Regions from separate parts of the Rhodococcus cercidiphylli genome, predicted to be linked through region 3. Evidence: riboswitches for the same ligand, from Rfam matches in the RefSeq annotation. Region 3 holds a riboswitch; each other region holds the start of a gene.
What was found. Region 3 has a riboswitch for S-adenosylmethionine ahead of R3P95_RS25170 (aminotransferase class V-fold PLP-dependent enzyme). Riboswitches for the same ligand answer to the same signal wherever they lie in the genome.
Positions count from the first base shown of each region.

Region 1: linked by a shared signal. The riboswitch ahead of R3P95_RS21215 (mandelate racemase/muconate lactonizing protein) and the one ahead of R3P95_RS25170 (aminotransferase class V-fold PLP-dependent enzyme) in region 3 are both predicted to bind S-adenosylmethionine.
Region 2: linked by a shared signal. The riboswitch ahead of R3P95_RS03890 (bifunctional o-acetylhomoserine/o-acetylserine sulfhydrylase) and the one ahead of R3P95_RS25170 (aminotransferase class V-fold PLP-dependent enzyme) in region 3 are both predicted to bind S-adenosylmethionine.

Region 1 covers NZ_JAWLKE010000008.1:198,162-202,901, reverse strand. The annotation lists gene R3P95_RS21230 (helix-turn-helix domain-containing protein) at 1-221, shown strand, start outside; gene R3P95_RS21225 (hypothetical protein) at 393-881, opposite strand; gene R3P95_RS21220 (hypothetical protein) at 958-1,350, shown strand; gene R3P95_RS26185 (DUF6188 family protein) at 1,370-1,735, opposite strand; gene R3P95_RS21215 (mandelate racemase/muconate lactonizing protein) at 1,854-2,282, opposite strand; SAM riboswitch class IV at 2,311-2,429, opposite strand; gene R3P95_RS21210 (hypothetical protein) at 2,735-3,136, opposite strand; gene R3P95_RS21205 (DUF3558 domain-containing protein) at 3,151-3,705, opposite strand; gene R3P95_RS21195 (hypothetical protein) at 4,089-4,740, shown strand, end outside.
Region 2 covers NZ_JAWLKE010000002.1:26,903-31,642, forward strand. The annotation lists gene R3P95_RS03880 (response regulator transcription factor) at 1-204, opposite strand, end outside; gene R3P95_RS03885 (MFS transporter) at 338-1,477, opposite strand; SAM riboswitch class IV at 1,832-1,954, shown strand; gene R3P95_RS03890 (bifunctional o-acetylhomoserine/o-acetylserine sulfhydrylase) at 2,127-3,476, shown strand; gene metX (homoserine O-acetyltransferase MetX) at 3,470-4,618, shown strand; gene R3P95_RS03900 (DUF3017 domain-containing protein) at 4,655-4,740, opposite strand, start outside.
Region 3 covers NZ_JAWLKE010000013.1:112,794-117,533, reverse strand. The annotation lists gene R3P95_RS25175 (Pls/PosA family non-ribosomal peptide synthetase) at 1-1,075, opposite strand, end outside; SAM riboswitch class IV at 1,284-1,399, shown strand; gene R3P95_RS25170 (aminotransferase class V-fold PLP-dependent enzyme) at 1,454-2,785, shown strand; gene R3P95_RS25165 (hypothetical protein) at 2,937-3,437, shown strand; gene R3P95_RS25160 (YbaK/EbsC family protein) at 3,468-3,941, opposite strand; gene alc (allantoicase) at 3,969-4,740, opposite strand, start outside.

The DNA of each region.
Region 1 (4,740 bases), on a different contig from region 3:
AGGTGGCGGCCGCCTTCGTCGCACGTCGGCTTCAGTTACGCCTCACTCAAGCAGAGTTGGCATTGCTCGCCAACGTGGGTCGGTCGACGGTCCAAGCTCTCGAAGGCGGCAAAGACTCGATCCAACTCGATGGTGCGATCGCCATCGCGAATGCGCTGGGCTGTGACCTTACTTTGCGGACTCGAGCCGGAACGCCTGTGTCGCCTATGGATTCGCGTTGACAACGCCACAATGACGGTGCCCGACCGGCCAGGCGGACTGCAACCCCGCGTGGCCGTAGAGCTCAGCCATGGATCCCGATCGGTTCTCGGCAATAGGGTTCCGATCATCTCGTACGCAACGATTTCCGGATCCTGCGTACCCGAACTCGTGTATGGCCTCGGACAGTTCGGTCATGCGCGCTGTTCACCGAAGCTCGTCAGTCTCTTTGCTGCTGCATCGGTTCCAAGTTCGACTCGGACCTCCGGGTTGTCGATGTAGAAGCGAATCCACTGTTCCAGCGCCACCGGGCGGACATCGAAGCGTCTGCAGTCGAGTTCGATGTACTGACCTTTCGGCATAATTTCGATTCTCCAGAGCAAGGTTGTGAAGCGCCGGTTCATCTTCGCCATTTCGTCGACCCTCACCAGAACCAACGGGTACGACTCCACGACCACAGCGGTGTCTCTTACGTCCACCCACGGTACCTGGATGTCGAATGCCCAGCCGCGGTGGCGAATACCGTCATCCGAGAGCTCGAGGTAGCCGTTGCGAATACTGCGCAACAGGATTGGAATCAGGAACGAGGCCATGGACAATCCCATCGCAGCAAGAACCCATCCCACCCCACCCGAGGTGAAACCCATCGCGATCACGCAGATCGACAGAGAGCTGACTATCACGACGAGCAACCTCAAGCCCAGCGGGTTGTAGCGCACAGTCGAGCCCTGCACCCAACGGCGGACGTCAGAGCCTGTCTTGATCGACGGAACGTTGGTCCACGCGAAAGCCATTGTGCTGATGCATAACACAGAAAATCCGAATGTCGACAGAGCAGAGGCGATCATTCCCTCCACGACACTCACCGCGCACAAGTACAGAGCAATCAGCGCGGCAACCCCGAAGATCGCGCTTCGAGCGATCATCGACCCCGGCGATGCCACCCAGCGCCGCACTTCACTGGGCCGCACGTCAGAAAATCGCATCCCACGCCCCTGTCGCCAGTTCGCCGATTGCCGACCCAGTGTCGGCAACTACCGCAGCACCATCACCGATGGCGGCGCCGACGCGGCCCGATCGCCGCCCCACAGCATCAGACGCAGCAGGGATCGCGCCGGTTCCATAGTCTTGGGCTGTTTTCTGGTCCAGTAGCACTCGCCAGATATTTGTTTCAGTCCCACACCGTAAGCCCGCCGCCCGCCACACTGACTGCCTTGAAGCCCTCGGGCGCTGCAACGGTCCACGCTTCGAAATCAGGGTCGAAGGGAACTACCAAGCTTGCACGGTCGGCGAACTCCATTAGCAAGCCGCCATCATCGGATGCACACGCGTACGCGACCAGTCTGCCGATAAGACGCTGGACAGTGCTGTCTTCGGATAGCAGCGTGTGCGGCAGACCTCGGAACACCACGGTCCCAAGCTCAGTGACTCGAAAATTCGACTCGATGCGAATTTCGCAATCACGATCTGTACGCAACGTGAGGGGGAACCCGCATTCCATAGACACAATCGTGTGCCGTACGAGAGGAAGCTCCACACGCGTCCACCCTTCCGGAATCGGTCGACAGTCATTGCCGCTCCTGACTGTCAGACGCAGCAGCGATCTCCGCGGTTCCACTGACAAGCCGACCCCGTCGAGGGCCTGGTGGATGGCTTCAGCGAGAGAGCGTCTGCAAGGTCGCCTCTCCCGCGCGATACCCCGCCTCGAACAACCATGGCCACTCGGAAAAGTCCTCGGGGTCGACGACCACCGTCTCGACACCGCCGTTCCCACGCCGCTTGGGCATGTTCTCGGGATGGGACGGGAACCGATCCTTCAGGTACGCGGGTTCGAGACTCTGTCGAAAGATCAGCCACGTCCGGGGCGTGAAGCCCACTGCTTCAGCACGTTTCGCGAGGTCGATCCAGGCTTCGGCGTTCGCGTACCCGCCTTGGAGGACCAGCCTTCGAGTCTCGAGCATCGGAAACACGCCGTACCAGATCGGCGGGTAACTCAGGAGCGTCTGGCACCAGGTACGACGGCGTTCGTGCGGAATGGGTTCCCACTTCGCCTGTGCTGCTTCGAGTTCGTCACTACCGGACATTGTTCACCTCATTCTGGAGGTGCAACCCTCCATCGACTTGCGCGCCCGCGGCTGCGGGATGCGCCGGTTCTTCCCCTGGGGCACCCTGTCGATGGAGACGGGGTTGCCGGACAGCCGGCCAGGTACCGACGGCTGTCACTCTTGAACCTTCTTCGACAATAGCCGAGGGTTACGGCTTGGACAATCATTGGGATCAGCTGAGCAGCTCAACCCATTTCGCACTTCAGGAGCCCCCGACTCAGAGCCCAGTCAACGACTGCGCCCCGAAAAAGGAGTCCGACCACGGCAGCGAGACCTCCAGTAGAACCATGCTGTCCGTGCGCAACGCTCGGTCTTTCTGCTGCTCAATGCATTTCAGTCACAATCAAGCCTTCAGCTCGACTACCGATTCGACAGCAGCGCAGTACCTGCTCTGACGCCCAGCGGCACCGATCACACCTAGATAGGAAAAGTCACTTGCCCAGACCCTCCGCGATCTCCCCAATGGACTTCAATGTCCGCTGATCGGCGTACTCGGCCTCATCGAAATAACGCTTGAACACCGACCGCATCAGCTCGATGACCTCGATATGTTGCATCAGCACGACGCGCAGCGATCGATCACCACTGAAGGCAATCCTCTCGAACTTCTCGCCGAGCTGCCTGGCCGAATCCAAGGTGCCGAATGCCTTGCCGTCGACCAAATACTCAGTCTTACGCGCCATATCTTGCAAGTGCCTGATGTAGGCAGCGCAGACCTCGTCGCACTGGAACGCCACGCCGTGTGGAATCTCGAGTTGCCCGGACTCGGCCTGACTCGACAGCGACTTCCACTGCTGCATCGATGCCGCAAGTTCGTTCGTCTCTGAACCCATCGGTTCTTCCCCCACTAGTTCGATGAAGGCATGGATGGTCGGAGCGAACGCGCCAACCGTTCGACCTCGACACACGGGTCTCCAAGGGGCTCGGTCGCTAGAAAGCCGTCAAGGATGAGGTAGAACACGCCATTCGGGTGTCCGAAAGCAACGCCGCAGTTGACCTCGTCGTACTGAGTAGTCCGGCGGAACCGTAAACCGTCGAGACCCTCGATCGGCTCGAACTGCCCGAAGCGCTCACCGCCACGTAGATATTCCAGGCTCTGATCGGACGAGAAGATGCCAAGGTGATACCACGGCGTCGGCAGAGGGTTGGTCCAGATGCACGTCATCCAGTCTTCCGAGATCGGTAGATCCCCTACCAAGTTCGAGGACTTCGTCTCCACCGCCAAGCCCGCGTCTTCGATGGCAGCGTCTGGGATGGTGCACGGATCCCACGCACCATTCGCCGGAGCGGTTGTCATGACCGATGTCGTCGACGGGCCCGCAGGGGGAATGCCTTCGGTCGCCCCTCCGCATCCGGTTGTCACCAGCATCAGTCCGACCGCACTCCCGATCAGCAATCGCATCTTGCTCACAGCACTCCGTCCTTGGAACCCGTCCTTGGTGTTGGACGCAGCTACCGGCGCATCGGTTCCTTTGGATCGGACGCAGGTGAGCTCGTGCTTCGGTGACCTCAGGCGAGCAGCGTAGATGTGTTCCCCACAGATCCAGCATGTCGCGCAGTCGACGCACGCTAGTCGCACCAGGCCGTTCCTCGTCCCGGAAAGGATCGAGGAGATGAATCAGATCATCGCGACGAGTCGGATCTGCTGCTGCGTCGCGTGGCATCCAACCTTGGAGAGCGGGGATGGAGTTGCCGTCCATCGCGACCAGCATAAACGTGTCCAGAGGACGAACTGCGGTTCAGTTCGTTCCGTCGCAGGGCGCACATTTTTCCTATGCTGTGTTCGTGCCCTCCGACCGAACAGACAGCAACCTTGCTCGCGTGATTCCACTGTTCGGTCGCCGGGGATCCCGCACCACCAACACGGAATTCGTCGACGACATCGAGCCGGCAGTCGAGTCCCCGGTCGAAGGACCGACGCCCCACGATATCGAGCTCACACCACCGACCGCCGAGGACGAGTTCGCAGCGCTGACCGCATCGAAGCCGATAGCGCAGCTTCGTTCGCTCCTCGACTGGCTCGGTCCGTCACGACCGATCACCGGCACAGGTGTTCCCCGGCCCGGGTCGGTCAGCGAGCTGGCGGAGGCCGTCGGGGTGGATCTGGACGCGCGAGCGCGGAACTCGAGATCCATGCGCGACATCCGCGACTTGATGACATTGTGGGATGCGGCAACGGCGGCCGGATTGATCGAGCTGACATCCACCACGGCGATACGCGGTCCCTGGGCCGACGAGTTCGCCCACTCACTTCCCGGCTCGCTGGCCGCCCACCGGACGGCTCTCTCGCACGTCATCCGCCGGTACTTCCTCAGCGAGGACCCGCGCCGCCAGTCGCAGGCCCCCGATGTCGTTGCCGGACAGATAGTTCTCGCGGCGATGACGAGCACTCCACGGACGCGGCTCCCGGAAGTCGGTTCGGCCCACTCCGGAGATC
Region 2 (4,740 bases), on a different contig from region 3:
AATACGGCGACACACCTCGAGCCCGTCGAACCCGGGCAGCATCAGATCGAGCACCACCACGTCGGGATCGATCCGGGCGCACGCGTCGACGGCAGCCGGTCCGTCGGCGGCAGTGACGACCTCGTACCCTTCGCCGCGCAGCCGAGCGGCAACGGCGTCGGAGATCGTGGGCTCGTCGTCGACGACGAGAACTGTGCGGCTCATGAGAACTGACCCTAGAGGGCGCACGTGGAGGAGCCCGTCGGGAAATGTGGAGGTTCGGTGAAGGTTGAGCCAGGCGTTTCACATCGCACTCGGTGGAACGCCGGTAACGATCACCGGCTGATCCTGGGCGCTCCTACGCGGCGGAACGCTTGTCCATCCACATGGCGGTGGCCAGTACACCGAGACCGGCCACCGCCAGGCCTGAGCCGACGGCGGCGGGTGCCGTGTACCCGAATCCTGCGGCGATCACGGCACCACCGACTGCCGCTCCGATGGCGTTGGCCAGGTTGAACGCGGCATGGTTGAGCGATGCGGCGAGCGTCTGAGCGTCCTCGGCCACGTCCATCAACCTCGTCTGCAGACCGGGGACCACAGAAGAGCCGGACGCGCCGATGAGGAACACCAGCAGGAGTGCGGTGATCGGATTGTGGGCGGCCACGACGAACACCGCAAGAGTTACCGCAGTAGCGGCCAGACCGACGAAGGTGCCCTTGAGCTGGTACCTGTCGGCGAGCCAGCCGCCGGCGTAGTTTCCGACGACCATTCCGAGTCCGTAGATCATCAGGGCGACCGGAACGAGTGCGCGGGCGAGACCGGCGACGTCGGTCAGAGTCGACGCGATGTAGGTGTAGACCGCGAACATGCCGCCGAATCCGACGATGCCCACGAACAGGGTCATCCACACCTGGCTGCGCCGCAGTGCGCCCAGCTCGGTGATGGGGCTGGTGGTCGGCATCGCGTCGAGTCGTGGCATCCAGAGGACTAGCGCGGCGACGGTGAGGGCACCGATGACAGCAACGAGCGTGAATGCACTGCGCCATCCCAACGCCTGCCCGATCCAGGTCGCCACCGGGACGCCGACGACGTTCGCGACGGAGAGTCCCATCATCACCATCGCGACGGCCTTGGCTCGCTTGCCCGGTTCGGCGAGGTGAGCAGCCACCAGGGCCGCGACACCGAAGTACGCACCGTGCGGCAGGCCGGCGACGAAGCGCGAGGCGACGAGTTCGTTGAAGCTGGGCGCGAACACCGTGCCGAGGTTGCCGAGGGTGAAGGCCACCATCAGCGCCAGTAGCAACATCCGCCGGGGAACGCGAGCAGCCAGGGCTGCGATGGTCGGCGCACCGACCACGACGCCGAGAGCATACGCGGAGATCATGTGGCCGGCCGAGGGCTCGGAGATCCCCATCGTCGTGGCGATGTCCGGCAACAGACCCATCGACGCGAACTCCGTGGTGCCGATCCCGAAGCCGCCGATGGACAGTGCCAGCATCGCGAGCTTGCGGCGGGTGGAGTGCGGTCGGTGACTGACACTCAGGCCACTCGACACCTTGCCGCGCACAGCGCTGACTCGGGCAAGAGCGGAATCGGTGACAGTCACAGCAGTACAACCTTCGTGTGCAAATCGGGGGCAGAGGAAGCGGCCGGAATTCGAGCCTGCGGTCGGGGACCCACCGGGCCCGACCCAGAAGGCAACGTCGCTCCCGTCAATTGTCTTCCCGACGGCTGATTGTTTCGCGTGGATGCACCGTGATTGTCCTCACCCGAACATCTGCTCGAGCTCGACCCGATCGGATGCCGTGCCCTCGTTCCGATGGGGTGCCGTTACCCGCTACGATGATCGCCAGGTCATGAGTGCCAGCATCGAGCCCCGGCTTGCTGGCCGGCAACCCTCCAACCGCGGTGGGGTGCCCCGGGTGAACGACCAGGCCGATACGGCACGCGAGTGCCGTTTCGACAAGCGCGGGTCCGCAGGAAGCGGACCCACTGAACCTTCGGTCCGCAGGGGCCGAAGCCTGTCAGGAGGTTCTTCCATGTGTTGCTGTACCGATACGCCCCGTAGCGCTCGACTTCTCGAGCTTGATTCGACATTCGATTCGTCTCAGACACACTCGTCTCAATAAAACGGAGTATCACCAGCCATGACCGATTCCACCCCCGACGTCGTCGACGCCACCGGAGCACCCACCGAGGATCCGTTCACCGATCCCGCAGCCGACTGGAGCTTCGAGACCAAGCAGATCCATTCGGGTCAGACACCGGACGGCACCACCAGGGCTCGTGCGTTGCCCATCTACCAGACCACCTCGTACACGTTCGACAACACCGATCACGCCGCCGCCTTGTTCGGTCTGGCCGAGCCCGGCAACATCTACACCCGGATCATCAACCCGACACAGGATGTCGTCGAGCAGCGCATCGCGGCCCTCGAAGGTGGCGTCGCGGCATTGCTGCTCGCGTCGGGGCAGGCCGCCGAGACGTTCGCGATTCTCAACCTCGCCGAGGCGGGCGACCACATCGTGTCGAGCCCGCGGCTCTACGGCGGCACGTACAACCTGTTCCACTACACGCTCCCCAAGCTGGGTATCACCGTCTCGTTCGTCGACGATCCCGACGACCTCGAGCAGTGGCGTGCCGCGATCACTCCGTCGACCAAGGCGTTCTACGGCGAGTCGATCTCGAACCCCAAGAACGACATCCTCGATATCCCGGGGATCTCGGCAGTGGCCCACGAGAACGGCATCCCGCTGATCGTGGACAACACCGTGGCGACGCCGTACCTGCTGCAGCCGTTGAAGCACGGTGCCGACATCGTGGTGCACTCGGCGACGAAGTACCTCGGCGGACACGGCACAGCAATCGCGGGCGTCATCGTCGACGGTGGCACCTTCGATTGGACGCAGGGCCGTCATCCCAACTTCACCACCGCGGATCCGAGCTACCACGGCGTCGTGTTCGCCGATCTGGGCGCGCCCGCGTTCGCATTGAAGGCACGCGTCCAGCTGCTGCGTGACATCGGTGCTGCAGTCTCGCCGTTCAACGCCTTCCTCATCAGTCAGGGTCTGGAGACGTTGAGCCTTCGGATCGAGCGGCATGTGGCGAATGCGCAGAAGGTTGCTGCCTTCCTCGCCGGTCGCGACGACGTCGTCTCGATCAACTACGCCGGACTCGAATCGTCGCCGTGGTACCAGCGTGGGCAGGAATTGTTGCCGAAGGGGCAGGGCGCGATCATCGCGTTCGAGCTGAAGGGTGGTGTGGACGCGGGCAAGAAGTTCGTCAACGCTCTCACTCTGCACAGCCACGTCGCTAACATCGGAGACGTGCGCTCACTCGTCATCCACCCCGCATCCACCACGCATTCCCAGCTGACTCCGGAGGAGCAGCTGGCATCGGGCGTCACTCCCGGCCTGGTCCGTCTCGCCGTGGGCATCGAGGGGATCGACGACATCATCGCCGATCTCGAGGTCGGATTCAGCGCGGCGGCATCTTGAGCAACAGCTGCGACACAGGCGTTCGTCCGGAGGCGGTTCTTCCGTCTCCGGACGGGCGGTTGGGCACCATCGACATCGGTGGTCTCGATCTCGAGAACGGCGAGCGAATCCCCCAGGTGACCGTCGCGGTGCAGCGGTGGGGTGAACTCGCCACCGACCGCAGCAACGTCGTGCTCGTCGAACACGCCCTCACCGGGGACTCGCACGTGTCCGGTCCGCCGGACGCCGATCACGCTCTACCCGGGTGGTGGAACGGAATGGTCGGTCCCGGCTGCCCCATCGACACCGACGAGTGGTGCGTCGTGGCAACCAACGTGCTCGGTGGCTGCGGCGGCACTACGGGCCCGAGCAGCGTCTCGCCCGACGGAACCCCCTACGGCTCTCGTTTCCCGGACATCTCCATCCGCGATCAGGTCGCTACGGAAGCGGCGGTGGCCGACGTCCTCGGAATCGAGCGGTTCGCTGCTGTCGTCGGCGGCTCGATGGGCGGTATGCGCACCCTGGAATGGATCGTGGGACATCCCGACCGAGTGGCGGCGGCGTTGGTCCTTGCGGTCGGTGCCAGGGCGACTGCCGACCAGATCGGCACCCAGACAACACAGATCGCGGCGATCAAGGCCGATCCAGGATGGCTGGGCGGCAACTATCACGACACCGGCACCTCACCGTCGGCCGGACTCGGCATCGCGCGGCGCATCGCGCATCTGACGTATCGGACCGAGAGCGAACTCGACATCAGGTTCGGAAACTCACCACAGAACGACGAAGACCCGTGGGCCGGTGGCAGGTACTCCGCGCAGAGCTACCTCGAGCATCAGGCTGCCAAGCTCGTCAACCGGTTCGACGCGGCGACGTACGTCCTGCTCAGCGAAGCGATGAACCGACACGACGTAGGCCGTGGCCGCGGCGGAGTGGCCGACGCTCTTGCGTCCACATCTGTCCCGACCATCGTCGGCGGAGTCGACTCCGATCGCCTGTATCCGCTTCGACTGCAGAAGGAGATCGCTCGCGAACTCCCCCAGTGCCGCGGACTCGAAGTGATCCAGTCGCGCGACGGACACGACGGCTTCCTCACCGAGGCCGATTCGGTGGCCAAACTGCTCGCCGAGACGATGGAGCTGGCCCGCCTCGGTCGGCGCTGACTCCGCACTCGTTCACCGGGTGCTCGAGCGCCGAGGTCAGTCGGTTCCCAGCGGATCGATCGACAGCGACAGAAAGACAATGGCTCCGCCGACGCCACCCAGCGCCAACACATCGAACGCGC
Region 3 (4,740 bases):
CGATGACCAACTCACCGACTTCGCCGACCTGTACCGGGGTGCCCGACGCATCGACTACTGCCAGGTCCCATCCGTCCAACGGCAATCCGATGCGGACGGGCCCCTTCCCGTCCATGATCGCCGCGCACGCGACGACCGTTGCCTCGGTGGGGCCGTACGTGTTCCAGACCTCGCGGCCCTCGACGGCGAGCCGCTCGGCCAGTTCCGGCGGGCACGCCTCGCCGCCGAAGATGAGCAACCGCACCGCTTCCAGAGCCACCGCGGGCCACAGCGACGCGAGGGTGGGCACCGTCGAGACGACACTGATGTCGCGGGAGACGAGCCACGGGCCCAGATCGAAACCGGACCGCACCAGCGACCTGGGTGCCGGAACCAGACACGCACCGTGCCGCCACGCCAGCCACATCTCCTCGCACGACGCGTCGAACGCCACCGACAGACCGGCCAGCACTCGATCACCTGGGCCGAGTGGATCCTTCTGCAAGAACATGCGGGCCTCGGCGTCGACGAACGCCGCCGCATTGCGGTGACTGACCGCCACACCCTTGGGCGTGCCCGTCGAACCCGAGGTGAAGATGACCCACGCGTCGTCCTCGGGAGTCGGCGGCAGTGGGTCGGTCTCGGAAAGGCCGTCTTGTTTGGGAGCAGTACCGGCGGCGATGCCGCCCGCCGTGACGATGGCCGTCACCTTCGCCTCACCGAAGACCAACTCGGCCCGCTCCTCGGGATCGTCCGCGTCCACCGGAACGTACGCGGCACCGACCGCGAGGATGGACAGGATCGCGACATAAAGGGAGAAGGAACCCGACGGCATGCGGATGCCGACGCGATCGCCGCGCCTGACGCCGGCATCGGCGAGCCACTGCGCGCCCTCGGCGATGTCGTCCAACAACTCGGAGTAGCTGACCGAGACAGCACCGTCGTCGATGGCGGGGGCGTCGGGAAAACGATGAGCGGTATCACGGAGAACGTCGATGAGCGTCCGGGCAGGAGGGGCGAGCGACGAGCGAAGAAACGCCGCCGGTGCAGGCGCGGTGTCCGCGCTCGAACCCGGCAGATCGTTCTCTTGATGCACAGACAACCGGGCGTCCTTCTCGTTCGTTGGCAAGTGACTCTGTGGTGCTGGGACTCTGTGCCGCTGGGGAGCAGCGCCGTTGGTTATCTCACGTTCTGTTTGCCAGCAGGTGAACGAGCGCTCCTTCCCACCGCGGGAATCCTACTGCTGCCCACGCGTGAGTTCCGGCTTGACAAAACCGCAGCGGGTTTGCCAGTGTCTTCTCCACGGTCACGAGTACCAGCGTCAAGCCCCGGCTCGCTGGTCGGCAACCCTCCTCCGCGGTGGGGTGCTCCGGGTGACGACCAGGCTGATGCCGGAAAACCGGCGCGGCAAGCGCGGACTCGTTCACCACATCCTTCGGTTGCGGGTCCCTCGAACGTGAGGGCTTGATCTGTCATGACATCTGTACTTTCCCGCCCCTGTGCTCCTTTTGCCCCTGTTTCGGGCACGGATCTGCAGGTACCCCTGGTGCAGGGCGGCACCTGCACCTACGCCAATTTCGACTACGCTGCCAGCGCACCGGCTTTGACGGCGGTGACCGATCGGATCGCGGAACTGCTGCCGTTCTACTCCAGTGTTCATCGCGGTGCCGGCTACGCCTCACGGGTCTGCACGGCAGCGTACGAGAAGGCGCGGGTGACCGTCGCCGATTTCATTGGTGCGCAGTCGGATTCGGTGGTGGTGTTCACCCGGAACACCACCGATTCGCTGAACCTGTTGGCCGCATGCGTGCCGGGTGAGACCGTGGTGCTCGACATCGAACACCACGCGAACCTGCTTCCGTGGCGTGACCGACGAGTGGTGGTGGCTGCGTCGACCCTGGCCGAGACCATCGACCGCCTCGACGCCGAACTCGCCGCGAAACCTGCTGCTCTGCTTGCGATCACGGGCGCATCGAACGTCACCGGTGAAGTTCTGCCGGTCGCTGAACTCGCGGCACTGGCGCATCGGCACGGCGCACGCATCGCGGTGGACGGTGCCCAGCTGGTTCCGCATCGGCGGGTCGACATCGCCGCACTCGGGGTGGACTACCTCGCCTTCTCCGGGCACAAGCTCTACGCCCCGTTCGGCGCGGGAGTGCTTGTGGGCAGGCGTGATTGGCTCGACCTCGGTGAGCCACACCTGGCCGGCGGTGGCGCGGTACGTAGCGTGCGCATCGACCACACCGATTGGGCTCCGGCACCGCAGCGGCACGAGGCTGGCACCCCCAACGTGCTCGGGGTTGCCGCATTGGCTGCGGCCTGCGAGGCCATTGCCGGATTCGACGATGCCGAGCTGCAGGCGCACGAGCGCGAACTGTCGTCCCGCCTGCGCGACGGGCTGGCCGCACTGGACGGCGTCGAGCAGCTCGAGGTGTGGGCCGACGCGACCGACAGCGTCGGCATCGTCACCTTCACCGTCGCCGGACGCGACCCCGGTGAGGTCGCCGCGTACCTCTCCGCCGAACACGGAATCGGCGTGCGGGACGGGAAGTTCTGCGCGCACCCACTGCTGAGCAGGCTGGGGCATGCGGCCGGAGCGGTTCGGGCCAGCATCGGCCTCGGCAGCTCGTTCGCCGATGTGGACCGACTCGTCGACGCACTCGCCGCCCTGGTCGAATCGGGACCGAACTGGGACTACGCAGAGGATGCCGGCTGGTGGAACCCCGTACCCGACCCGCGACCCTTCCCCGAGGTGGCCGATGGCGCCGCCGGGGTTGGATCCCCGTGCACCCCCGCAGACAGTTAGCATGGCGTCATGACCGTGAGTGTCGTATGGGCGGGCAACCGCCACTGGTGCAACAGATATGTGGATCTGTGCCGCACTGCGTCCGGGTCGTGTTCGAGTTCGGCTCCGCTCCGACCGAATGCCACCGACTGAAGAATCAGGACCACCACTCATGTCGCACAACTTCACCCGCGTCGCCGTCGAATTCTCTGCGGGTTGGACCGAACTGACCGCCGCTCCCGAGACGGATGTAGTCCGAATCCAGGCCTCCGACCTGCGGGAATCCCAGCAGCAACGCGCGCGGCTCCGCGCCGAGGCAGTCGACCGCGGCGAATCTGCCGACAGCACAGCAGTGTTTCTCGACCTCGAGATCCACATCGCGGCCGATGCCCGGACGGCCCGTCGGGAATTTGCCACACTGGATGCGCCGAGCAGTCCGTCGTCGATCCGCTACGTCGGAACACCGGCGGGACTGGCCAGTTTGATCTCCGACGTCACCGCGGCCGATGTGGCCGACGGCGTGACATTGACAGTGCTCGGCGACGTCGCTCGCCAGTCGGTTCTCATCAACAACGGAGTACTGCCGCTGCTGGAATCCCGCGGGACCCGACTCGACATCGACGTCGTCGACGCGGTCCTCGGCGCACCGATCGCCCCGACTCTCGCGTCCTGAGGATTCGCGTCCTCGGGACGTGCGCGTGGGTCAGGTGACGTCGATCGCCAGACCCGCAGTGATGCGCACCAACTCGGTGAACGTGGACCTGAAGATCGTATTGGTGTGGCCGGCGGCCGCCCACACCTCGGAGTAGCCGGCCAGATCCTGGTCGACGAACGTGTCGAGGTTGGTGGGGTGGCCGACCGGGGCGATCCCACCTATCGGCTGGCCGGTGGCATGCTTGGCCGTGTCCAGAGGCGCACGCGTCAACACGCCGCCGAGACGCTCGCCGGTGTGCTCGAGATGAACGTTGTGGGCACCGGAGACGAGCAGCAGCACCGGCTCGTCGCCCAGTAGAAACACCATCGACTTCACGATCGCGCCCACGTCGACGCCCAGTGCCGCAGCGGCATCGGCGGCAGTGTGCGTGCCCTCCGGACTGCTGACCACCACCCCGTGATGACCACGTGAAATCAGCGTGTCGGCAACATGGGCTGCATTCGGATGAAGTAGCCGGGACATACCCCAACCCTATTGCCCCGCGACCGTTTACGCAGATGCGTCCAGATCACCGAACAGTCTCAATCGCGCCATGCCGCCGTCCGGGAAGATGTCCATCCGAACCTCCGAGACCGGGGTCTCGTGGTCGAGTAGGAAGCGATGGCGGGTGTCGGGCTGCAACGTCGTTCGCGGCAACAGCTCGATCCACTCGCCCTCACCGAGCCGTCCGCGCAGTGACGCCGCGCCAGGGGCGTTGCCGAGGAAGCAGGTGGTGTCGAGCTCGGCGAGTCGAACGAGCCCGCTGCCTGCCAGCTGTACCTGAACCCAGTCGTTCGCGTCGTTGCGTCGCCGCGAGGTCTCCCAACCCTCACCCATCGACCGCGGCGGGCCGGGGAACAGGAGATTGTTGGGGGAGCTGTAGAACATGTTGGAACACGCCGAGACGTAGGCACCGTTCTCGAGCGCAGCGAGGTCGACCGGCCCGGCCGCAAGGAACTCGGGATCGGGCTTGCCGCGGCCCAGTACCCGCAACCGCGCCACTCCGCCGTCCGGGTAGATCGACAGTTTCACGTGCGTCCACCGCGCGTCGGAGGCGACGGCGAACCTGTTCTCACTGTCGCCGTCGACCGGGCTGCGCGCGACGATGGTGGTCCACTCGGTCTGCGTGCGCAGCTCGTCCGGGGACGGGAAGCCCTGCACCTCGGCGGCCTCGACCGAAATCTCCGGCGGATAGTTTCCGGTGAACCACGAGGTGTCGACGACGATTGCCGAGACGACACCCGGTGCGCCGAGACGCACGATGGCCTCGTCGTAGCCTGCC